2 regions of the Clostridium oceanicum genome follow, and region 1 is predicted to be linked to the other one. Evidence: riboswitches for the same ligand, from Rfam matches in the RefSeq annotation. Region 1 holds a riboswitch; the other holds the start of a gene.
What was found. Region 1 has a riboswitch for S-adenosylmethionine ahead of metK (methionine adenosyltransferase). Riboswitches for the same ligand answer to the same signal wherever they lie in the genome.

Region 1 (5,945 bases):
TTCACATTCTATAAAATAAAAATCTTTATCTTTTTTATTTAATAAGGGCATTTCTCCACTATTAATTTTGTGGGCATTTACTATTATCATACTTTCCTTTGACTGTCTAAAAATATCTTTCAATCTAACAATCTTAACACATCTACTATCTATTAAATCTCTAAGAACGTTACCAGGACCTACAGAAGGAAGTTGATCCACATCACCAACTATAATAAGTCTTGTGCCTAAAGATATAGCCTTAAGCAAGCTATGCATAAGCATTATATCTATCATAGAAGCTTCATCTATAATAATTACATCACATTCTAATGGAGTATCTTCACTTTTTGAAAATAATCCTTCCCTATCTTCTCCTATTCCCATCTCTAATAGTCTATGTATAGTTTTAGCTTCTCGTCCTGTAGATTCTGACATTCTCTTTGCTGCTCTTCCTGTAGGAGCTGCCATAAATACCCTCATATTGGCTTTTTCAAATATATCCGTTATGCAGTTTATTATAGTAGTTTTACCAGTTCCAGGTCCTCCAGTAATTACTTCAACCCCATTATCAAAAGCTCCTTTTATGGCTTCTTTTTGTGATGGTGCAAAAGTTATACTATTACTTTTTTCAAATATTCCTATTTCTTTTTCTATATCTATTTTTAAATCTTTATACTCATTTAAAGATAACATTAATATCTTTCTAGTTACTCCTAATTCACAATAGTAGTAGGGTAAATTAAATACACATTTATTATTATAAGCTTCCTCTATCTTAAGTTTATTTTCAGAAACACTTACATATATATTTCTTTCAATCTCTTCTTCTTTAACACATAAAATATCTATTGCTTGTTTTTTTAGTTTATCCATAGGCATATAAGTATTTCCTAACGCACAAAACTGGTTTATTATATAGGTTATTCCACTTTGAATTCTAAAAGGTGAATCTGCTTCTATCCCTAAACTTTTAGCAATTTTATCAGCAGTTTTAAACCCTATACCAGATATATCTTCTGTAAGTATATATGGATTTTTACGTACTTTATTTATAGAATTAACTCCATATTTTTTATGTATCTTTACACACTGGTTAGCAGTAACTCCATATTGCTGGAAAAATATCATAATGTTTCTTACTTCTCTTTGCTTTTCATAAGAAGATTTTATAGTTTCTATTTTCTTTTTACCAATACCTTCTATCTCTTTAAGCTTTTCTATATCATTATCTAATATATCTAAGGATTTCTCTTTAAATTTCGCAACTATTTTTTTAGCAGTTACAGGCCCTATACCAGACACTATACCAGAAGCTAGGTATCTTTCTATTCCTAAAACGGTATCTGGAGTTATCTCTTCACAACTTTCAACTTTAAACTGTTTACCAAATTGCTTATGAACAACCCATTCACCTTTTAATTTTAAATTTTGACCTTCTGTTATATAAGGAATAAACCCAACTATAGTTATAATTCTGTTTTTGTCTTTAATTTTTGCAACCATATATCCGTTATCCTGATTTTCAAAAACTATATCCTCAACAAAGCCTTGTAATTCCTGCATATGATCTCTCCTAAACTACTTTATTATATAAATTATAACATAATTTATTTACATATATACAAATACTACCTAATTAAAAGAGTTAGACCATAAAGCCTAACTCTTCTTATATTATAAGTATTTTTTTATTTCATCAACCTTATCTAACTTTTCCCATGGAACATCTATATCTGTTCTTCCAAAATGACCATAAGCTGCTACTTGTTTATATATTGGTCTTTTTAATTTTAAATCTCTTATAATAGCTCCTGGTCTTAGATCAAATACTTTATCTACTATTTGAGATGTTTTTTCTTCTGATATTTTTCCTGTTCCAAAAGTATCTATAGATATTGAAACTGGCTTAGCTACTCCTATAGCATAAGATAGTTGTATTTCTAATTTATCTGCTACTCCTGCTGCTACTAAGTTTTTAGCTACCCATCTAGCTGCATATGCAGCTGATCTATCTACTTTTGTTGCATCCTTACCTGAGAAAGCTCCTCCACCATGTCTTCCATATCCGCCATAAGTATCAACTATTATTTTTCTTCCTGTTAATCCTGAATCCCCTTGTGGTCCTCCAATTACAAATCTACCAGTTGGGTTAATGTAATATTTTGTATTCTCATCTAATAATTCTTCAGGAATTACAGCATTTATAACATGCTCTTTTATGTCTTTTTGTATTTGTTCTTGTGTAGCTTTTCTGCTATGTTGAGTTGAAACAACAATAGAATCTATTCTAACTGGTTTTTCATCTTCATATTCTACTGTAACTTGTGCTTTTCCATCTGGTCTTAAATATGCTAAAGTTCCATTTTTTCTAACTTCTGATAATCTTCTTGTTATTTTATGAGCTGTTTCTATAGGAAGAGGCATATATTCTTTAGTTTCATTAGTAGCAAAACCAAACATCATACCTTGATCTCCAGCACCTATAGCATCTATTTTTTCCATTTCTCCAGCTTTTGATTCTAATGCTTCATCAACACCTACAGCAATATCTGAAGATTGTTCATCTATTGAAGTTAATACAGAACAAGTTTCACAATCAAATCCGTATTTAGCTCTATCGTAACCTATTCCTTTTATAGTTTCTCTAACAACTTTAGGTATATCTACATAACAATGAGTAGATATTTCCCCCATTACTAATACCATACCAGTAGTAACAGCTGTTTCACAAGCTACTCTACCTTCTGGATCTTTTTCTAATATAGCATCTAATATAGCATCTGATACCTGGTCACAAATTTTATCTGGATGTCCCTCTGTAACTGATTCAGATGTAAAAATTCTTTTCATACTTTAAACCTCCCATTTAATGATTTTAAAATTGCAAAAAAATAAGCCTCTTCAATAAGAAGAGGTTATATACTAACTTCTCTCTTATCTTGCAGAACTAACTGCCGGAATTGGCACCTATAGTGAACATCACTACTCACTGGTTGCCGGGTTTCAAAGGGCCCTTTTCCCTCCACCTCTCTGGATAAGAGTTTACTATTAACTTTTACTATTAAAAATCATAACATAACATCATATAGGTGTCAACAACCTAAAAAAATTATATTATAATTTATTCTACCATAAAATAAAAAACCTTTACTAAAGTAAAGGTTTTGGTGGAGGAAGATGGATTCGAACCATCGAAGCAAATTGCAACAGATTTACAGTCTGCCCCCTTTGGCCACTCGGGAACTCCTCCATATGGAGCTGGCAATAGGACTTGAACCTACAACCTGCTGATTACAAGTCAGCTGCTCTGCCAATTGAGCCATGCCAGCATATTATTAAATTTTTTATAAAATTTTATGGTGGGCACAACAGGGCTCGAACCTGTGACCCCCTGCTTGTAAGGCAGATGCTCTCCCAGCTGAGCTATGCGCCCATAAAATTTTGGTGGAGGAAGATGGATTCGAACCATCGAAGCAAATTGCAACAGATTTACAGTCTGCCCCCTTTGGCCACTCGGGAACTCCTCCACATATGGAGCTGGCAATAGGACTTGAACCTACAACCTGCTGATTACAAGTCAGCTGCTCTGCCAATTGAGCCATGCCAGCATATTTTGTATTTATGTTGAAAGTTTTGAACGCTTTCGACAAGAAATAGTATATCTGTTTTTAATTATAATTTCAAGCCCATTTATTTATGTTTTTACTGCTTTATTCCTTTGTATCTTTTATTATCTCTAATTTTCTTTATTTTATACACATATACCATTTATAAAACATATAAGGTTTTAATGGTATAATTATTAGTACATTTTTACAATATAATCTAAATAACTACAATATATTCATACTTAGGAGGTACTTATGCAAAAATTATTAAGTAAATTAAGAAAAGCTATAAATGATTTTGATTTAATTCAAGACAATGACAAAATAGCTGTCGGTTTATCTGGTGGAAAAGATAGTATATGTTTATTACAACTACTAAAAAAATACCAAAGGTTCTCCCCTGAAAAATTTGATTTAATAGCTATAGTTATAGATCCAAATAGTGGTGCAGATTTTTCTCCTATGGAAGAAATGTGCTCTGAAATGGATATACCAATACACATTTATAAAACTAATATAAAAGAAATAGTTTTTGATATTAGAAAAGAAAAAAATCCTTGTTCCCTTTGTGCAAATTTAAGAAGAGGTGCATTAAATGATTATGCTAAAAAATTAGGCTGTAATAAACTTGCATTAGGTCATCATAAAAATGATGCTGTTGAAACTTTACTTATGTCTATGTTCTATGAAGGAAGAATTAGTAGCTTTTCTCCTAAAACTTATTTAAACAGACGTGATATAACTTTAATAAGACCTATGGTTTATATAAATGAATATGAAACCAAAAGCATATCAAAAAAATATAATTTTAAAATAATTGACAACCCTTGCCCTGCTAATGGATATACTAAAAGAGAGTATATGAAAGATTTAATATCTTCTTTAGAAAAAGATATACCAGGAATAAGGGATAGGCTTCTAGGATGTCTTACTAATACTGACCAATTAAATATATGGAAAAAAAATTAAAATTTTTATTTAATATTTAATTATCCCTATTCATATAAATTAATATAGGGAGGGATGTACTTTGAGTAAAATTAAAACACCTTATAACAATTCGCTATCCTACTATAAAATAGCATATTTTTTAAAAGATTATATTAATAAAGATACTTTAATAGTATGTATAGGAACTGATAGGTGTATAGGTGATTCTTTAGGACCTCTAGTAGGTAGTATGTTAAGATCGAAAAATTTTCCTCTACATGTATATGGAACTATAGATAATCCTATACATGCTTTAAATATAGAAGAAAAAATATCTCAAATCAAAAATCGTCACCCAAATAGCAATATAATAGGCATAGACGCTTGCTTAGGTGATAAATGCAAAATTGGAGAACTGCAGGTAAGAGACTATCCTGTTCATCCCGGAAAGGGTGTAGGGAAATCTCTACCTAATATAGGAGAAGTATCTATAATAGGAATTGTAGACTCTCATGAAAACAATGAATTATTTCATTCTAATACTATTAGATTAAGTTTAATAATGAATATGGCAAAAACTATAGTTAACTCATTACTACATTGCTATTATATGGTATATAATGAACCTGAATAAGCACCATAATAATAGTTATTATTATGGTGCTTATTCATATAAAGCTATATGTTATTCAACTAAATTTAATCCATCACCGGAAGATGATATACCCATTTTATCCAAATAAGCTAGTACCTTTCCAGTACCTTCTGCTACGCAAGAAACTGCATTATCAGCTATATGAACAGGTACTTTAGTAACGCTTCCTATTAAGTCACTAAGTCCATTTAATAAAGCTCCTCCACCTGTCATTATTATTCCTTTATCTGCTATATCTGCAGATAACTCAGGTGGAGTTTTTTCTAGAACAGAATGAGCAAGATCAGCTATAGCATTAACTGATTCTTGAAGAGCTTCTCTCATTTCATCTGAAGTTACAGTTATATCTTTAGGAAGTCCTGAAACTAAATCTCTTCCTCTTATTTGCATAGGAACCGGTTCCCCTTTAGCAAATGCAGAACCTATATTAATTTTAAGATTTTCTGCTGTTCTTTCCCCTATCATAAGTTTATGTTTTTTCCTTATGTATTTTATTATTGATTCATCAAAACTGTCCCCTGCTCTTTTTATAGAAGATCTAACAACTATTCCACCTAGAGATATTACGGCGATATCAGTAGTTCCACCACCTATGTCAATTACCATACTTCCACTAGCTTTAGTTATATCAAGGTCTGCTCCAATAGCTGCTGCTAACGGTTCTTCAATTAAAAATACCTTTTTAGCACCAGCATTCTTTGCTGCATCAATAACCGCTCTTTTTTCCACTTCAGTAGCTTCACATGGAATACAAACAACAACCCTTGGAG
Region 2 (5,945 bases), on a different contig from region 1:
TGTACTATAGGAAGAATTCTAGCTTCTCCAGACTTTGGTGTATATCCTCCTTGTATACATATAGTTTCATCTTTCCAATTTTCATTAAACATAGTATTGCCCCCTTAATTATTTATTTAAATGGAAACAAGTGGTTTATTGAATCAACCTGTTTCAACTTGTTATTAAAAAAAATAAAAGCCATTTCTTAGAGAAATGACTTTAAATTACAGTTATAGAAACTACAATTTTCTCATCTCTCAGTAAATTTAACTGCAGGATTTAGCACATTTCTGATTTTTAAAAATCAGCTGTTGCCGGGTTTCTCAGGGCCTGTCCCTCAACCACTCTTGATAAGAAATATTTTATATTAACTTTTTAAAATTCAATTTTTCGTTTTCTTAAATTTGATTTAACCTTTGCTTGAAACTTATTATATTTAAAATCATTTTTTATGTCAAGGGGTTAATTTATGATTTGTATAGATTTACTTAGAGTGAAAAAGTATACATTGGCTATATTACTAGAAGGAAAAAATATTTATATTTTTTTTATTATTTTAAAAAGTGCCCTTTCTCCACCGTTGGGATCATATGGTATTAAAAACCACTTAGCTTTTTTAATACAAAAACTATATTTAATAGATAATAAAGTTTATACAATAGAGAAATGTATAAATTTTATTATCTATTAGAGAGGCTAAAGGTGTACTTATCTTTTTAGTTTAGAAAGATAAAGGTTTAAATATAATAAAAACTTAAATACTAATATTATTCTAAAATCTTATGATATATATTAGGTGGTGTTGTAAGTGAAAAATTTAAATGCACTTTAATGTAAAAAAAATAGTACATAAAGATATACGGGTAGTTATTATAAATAAAAAATTACTTAGTAATATAATAAAGTTAATTTAAAATCATAATCCTAATAATATATCTATATTAAGATAAACTGTGTTGTTTTTTAAATATAGAAGATTCTTTTAAATAAACTTCTTAAAAACAAGTGTATAAGTTTTCATAAAAAAATTATAAAAAATAGCTTTACATTTTCTTTTTTTTGTAATATAATCGTACTTAATAAAAAATGAATGAAGCTTATCATGAGAGGCGGAGGGACTGGCCCTACGAAGCCCGGCAACCGTATATTTATATACAAGGTGCTAAATCCTGCAGCATTATGCTGATAGATAAGGATAATATCTTACGTTATTAAAACCTAAGGGATTACTCCTTTAGGTTTTTTATTTATTTTAAAATAAAAAGTCAACTAAATAAAAAATAAATTTAATAATCAAAATATTTAGTTTAAATCTATACTTAATAAAAGAACAGTGTAAAGCATCAATAATAAAAATTATAAAATAGACATAATACGAAAAGGGGTTATTTAAATGAAAATCAAAAATTTATTTTCCGAAAAAAATGTAGTTTTCTCTTTGGAGGTATTTCCACCTAAAAGTACTACTCCAATTGAAAATATATATAAAACACTAGATGAACTTAAAGATCTAAAGCCAGATTATATAAGTGTAACTTATGGAGCCGGTGGTACTAGTTCTGGTAATAAAACTTGTGAACTTTCATCACTTATAAAAAACAAATATAACATAGAAGCTTTAGCTCATTTAACTTGCATAAATTCTACAAAAGAAACTATAGAAAATACATTAAAAAATCTTAAAGACAATAACATAGAAAATGTATTAGCTTTAAGAGGAGACATACCTTTAGATCAAAAACCAATAGGGGATTATAACTATGGATTTGAACTTGTAGATTATATAAAAAAGCATCATGATTTTTCTATAGCAGCAGCTTGTTATCCAGAAGGACATACAGAAAGCATTTCTTTAGATAAGGATATTGAAAGATTAAAACAAAAGGTTGATTGTGGTACAGACTATTTGATAAGTCAATTGTTTTTCGATAATAACTTATTCTATGAGTTTAATGATAAAATTAATAAAAAGAATATAAATGTACCAATTCAAGCTGGAATAATGCCTGTAATAAACAAAAAACAAATTGAAAGAATAGTTTCTTTATGTGGTGCGTCACTTCCTCCAAAATTTATAAAAATAATGAATAGATATGAACATGATAAAAATGCTTTAAGAGATGCTGGAATAGCTTATGCAGTAGAACAAATAGTAGACTTAGTATCTAGTGGAGTAAAGGGAATTCATCTATATACAATGAATAATCCTTATGTAGCTAGAAAAATAAATGAAAGTATAAAATCTATAATAGGTTCTGTAAATAATGATTTAGCTATTTAGATTTTAAATTGGTGAATCTTATGAATGATATATTTAAAATAGATAAAAAAGAAGTTTTAAGATATTTAGGGTATAAAAGTTCTATAGTTGATAAAAATACAGATACTTTAATTGAAGAATGTAGAAGAGAAATTAAAGAATATATAAATTTTAAATACACCTATAAAACTTTTAATATAGAAAAAAAAGACAAAGAAGTATTAATAAAAGATACTAATTTAATCTTTAAAGGAAAAGATATATTAAGACATTTAAGTAATTCAAAAGAATGCACTCTTATGGCAGTAACTTTAGGAATAAGCTTAGATAGAAAAATAGCACTTTATGAAAAAACTAATATGACTAAATCAATAATATTAGACGCTTGTGCAACTACAGCTATTGAAGATGGCTGTGATTTTGTAGAATCTATAGTAAAAAAAGAAGCTGAGCTTAAAAATAATAAAATAACATTTAGATATAGTCCTGGATATGGTGATTTGAGTATAGAAATTCAAAAGGATTTTTTAAAAGTTTTAAATGCTCAAAGAGAAATTGGTCTTACGGCATCATCTCATAATATACTGATACCAAGAAAATCTGTTACCGCTATAATAGGATTTATACCTAAAGAAATAACCCTTAAAAAAAGAAGCTGCGTAAACTGTAATAAATATAAAGATTGCGAATTTAGAAAGACAGGTGAATCATGTGGAAATTAAAAAAATACTAGAAGAAAAGATACTGTTTTTTGATGGAGCTATGGGAACAATGCTTCAAAGAGCGGGACTTAAAAGAGGAGAAATTCCAGAAATTTTAAATATAGAAGATAAAGATAAAATTATAAACATACATAAAAAATATATAGAAGCTGGAGCCAATATAATTACTACTAATACTTTTGGAGCTAATGAACTAAAATTAGAAGATATTAAATATAGTGTAGAAGAAATAATAGACGCAGCTGTAAAAAATGCTAAAAAAGCTTCAGAAAATAGAGATACTTTAGTGGCTTTAGATATAGGCCCTATAGGTGAACTTTTAGAACCTATGGGAACATTAAAATTTGAAAAAGCTTACAATGTATTTAAAAGACAAGTAATTCAAGGTGTTAAAAGTGGAGCAGATGTAATACTTATAGAAACTATGGCAGATTTATATGAAGTTAAAGCAGCAGTTTTAGCAGCTAAAGAAAATTCCAAATTACCTGTATTTTGTACAATGACTTTTGAAAAGGATAGAAGAACTTTTACAGGATGCAGTATTTTGTCAATGATTATGACTTTAGAGGGCTTAGGAGTAGATGCACTAGGAGTAAATTGTTCTCTAGGACCTGTAGAACTTGAACCTATAGTATCAGAAATACTTGAATTTTCTTCTATACCAGTTATGGTTCAACCTAATGCTGGTCTTCCTAAAATGGTTAATGGAGAAACAGTATATGAGATATCTAAAGAAGAATTTTCTTCTATAGAAAAAAGAATGGCAGAAAAGGGAGCAAGAATACTAGGTGGATGTTGTGGTACAGATGACACCTTTATAAAAAAAGTAGTAGAAGAAGTATCAAAAGTAAAACCTATATCTAAAAATAGTTCTAAAATATGTGGAGTATGTACTCCTACTAACCCTGTTATAATAGACGGAGTGAAAGTAATAGGTGAGAGAATAAATCCTACTGGTAAAAAGTTATTTAAAGAAGCTCTTAAAAATAATGATATAGATTATATTGTAAAACAGGCTCTATCACAAATAGATGCAGGAGCGGATATTTTAGATGTTAATGTAGGTTTACCTGAAATAAATGAAGCAGAAATGATGATTAAAGTTGTAAAAGAACTTCAATCTGTAATTGATATACCGCTTCAAATAGATTCTAATGATAAAAATGTTATAGAAAAAGCACTTAGAATTTACAATGGAAAAGCTATAGTAAATTCAGTGAATGGTGAGGAAAAAGTTTTAAATTCTATACTACCTATTGTAAAAAAATATGGTGCTTCAGTTATAGGACTTACACTAGATGAAAAAGGTATTCCTCTTAAAGCAGAAGATAGGTTTAAAGTAGCAAAAAAGATAGTTAATAAATGTTTAGAATACGGTATTTCTAAAGAAGATATAATAATAGATTGTCTTACTTTAACAGTTTCCGCTCAGCAAAAGGAAGTAGTAGAAACTTTAAAAGCTTTAAATATGGTTAAGAATAGATTAAAAGTTAAAACAGTTCTTGGAGTTTCAAATGTTTCCTTTGGACTTCCAAATAGAGAACTTTTAAATAGTACCTTTTTAGCTATGGCTCTTAGAGATGGATTAGATCTTCCTATAGTAAACCCAAATAAATCTGAAATAATGAATACAATATATTCTTTCAAAGTGTTAAATAATGAAGATGTTGGAGGGGAAGATTACATAAAATTATATAGTAATTTAAAACCTAAAAAAGATTCAGCTATAAGAAACGTAAAGGCTATAGATAATAAAGATAGTAATAAAGTATCTAATGAAGAAACTTCAGAGGATTTAATAAAAATAATTATAAAAGGAATAAAAGATAAATCAGCAATTATTACTAAAGAGTTACTTAAAAATAATAGTGAGCTTAAAATAGTCAATGAATACTTGATACCAGCATTAGATATAGTAGGGAAAAAATATGAAAAAGGTGACATATTCCTTCCTCAGCTTATACAATCTGCTGAAACTGTAAAAAAAGCTTTTGAAGTTATAAAAGAAAAATTAATACTAGAAAATAAAGATCAAATAAGCAGAGGAAAAATAATTCTTGCTACTGTAAAAGGAGATATACATGATATAGGTAAAAATATAGTTAAGACAGTTCTTGAAAACTATGGATTTACTATAATAGATTTAGGTAAAGATGTTCCTAAAGAAGAAGTAGTTAAAGCGGCCAAAGAGCATAATGTAAAATTAATAGGGTTAAGCGCACTTATGACTACTACTGTTAAAAGTATGGAAGAAACAATAGAAGCTTTAAATGAAAATAATATAGATTGTAAAGTTTTTGTAGGTGGAGCGGTATTAAATGAAGATTATGCAGAAATGATTAAAGCTGATTACTATGCTAAAGATGCTAAAGAAGCAGTAGAGATTGCTGAAAAAATATTATGTTAAAATAGATTGCTAGTTATACTGTTTTAAAAAATAAATATTGCTAATAAAGAATTTCTAAATATGTTATTTATTATACAAAAAGAGAACTTCTTATTAAAAATAAGAAGTTCTCTTTTTAAAGGATTTAAGCCAAATTTTTTTCTTCAAAATCCTCGCTATCTTTAAATTCATCAAACCGTTTGTATAGTTTTATTTCTTTAACCTTTTGTTGTTTAGCATAGGATTTTTTGACACTGGTTATTAAAACTATACTCATAATACTAAGAAGTATTGCAAAAGGAAGCCCAGTACTTATTACTGCGGTTTGTAATGTAGTTAAAGCTTTTTCTCCACCGATTAAAAGAAGTACTGTTGCAATAAAACCTTCTATGCAAGCCCAAAATACTCTTTGACCTACTGGAGAATCTAATTTACCACCAGTGGTTATGCTATCAACTACTAGAGAACCTGAATCACTAGTAGTAACAAAGAAAAATATTACAAGTAATATCCCTACTATAGAAAGAAGTATTTTTATTGATCCTGCTAAAAATGGCGTATTTAAATTGTTTATCATTTCAAATAGTGCAACTGG

Region 2: it holds a riboswitch for S-adenosylmethionine, as region 1 does, so the genes downstream of both, metF (methylenetetrahydrofolate reductase [NAD(P)H]) here and metK (methionine adenosyltransferase) in region 1, are expected to answer to the same signal.

The regions. Positions count from the first base shown of each region.
Region 1 is NZ_BAAACG010000013.1:112,477-118,421, reverse strand. It holds gene recD2 (SF1B family DNA helicase RecD2) at 1-1,545, opposite strand, end outside; gene metK (methionine adenosyltransferase) at 1,657-2,832, opposite strand; SAM riboswitch class I at 2,914-3,023, opposite strand; tRNA gene ABDZ71_RS14560 (tRNA-Tyr) at 3,148-3,232, opposite strand; tRNA gene ABDZ71_RS14555 (tRNA-Thr) at 3,236-3,311, opposite strand; tRNA gene ABDZ71_RS14550 (tRNA-Val) at 3,340-3,415, opposite strand; tRNA gene ABDZ71_RS14545 (tRNA-Tyr) at 3,425-3,509, opposite strand; tRNA gene ABDZ71_RS14540 (tRNA-Thr) at 3,515-3,590, opposite strand; gene ABDZ71_RS14535 (tRNA 2-thiocytidine biosynthesis TtcA family protein) at 3,846-4,559, shown strand; gene yyaC (spore protease YyaC) at 4,621-5,154, shown strand; gene mreB (rod shape-determining protein) at 5,206-5,945, opposite strand, start outside.
Region 2 is NZ_BAAACG010000010.1:24,883-30,827, reverse strand. It holds gene ABDZ71_RS10750 (O-acetylhomoserine aminocarboxypropyltransferase/cysteine synthase family protein) at 1-92, opposite strand, end outside; SAM riboswitch class I at 230-339, opposite strand; SAM riboswitch class I at 1,077-1,178, shown strand; gene metF (methylenetetrahydrofolate reductase [NAD(P)H]) at 1,376-2,263, shown strand; gene ABDZ71_RS10740 (methionine synthase) at 2,284-2,964, shown strand; gene ABDZ71_RS10735 (homocysteine S-methyltransferase family protein) at 2,954-5,371, shown strand; gene ABDZ71_RS10730 (BCCT family transporter) at 5,496-5,945, opposite strand, start outside.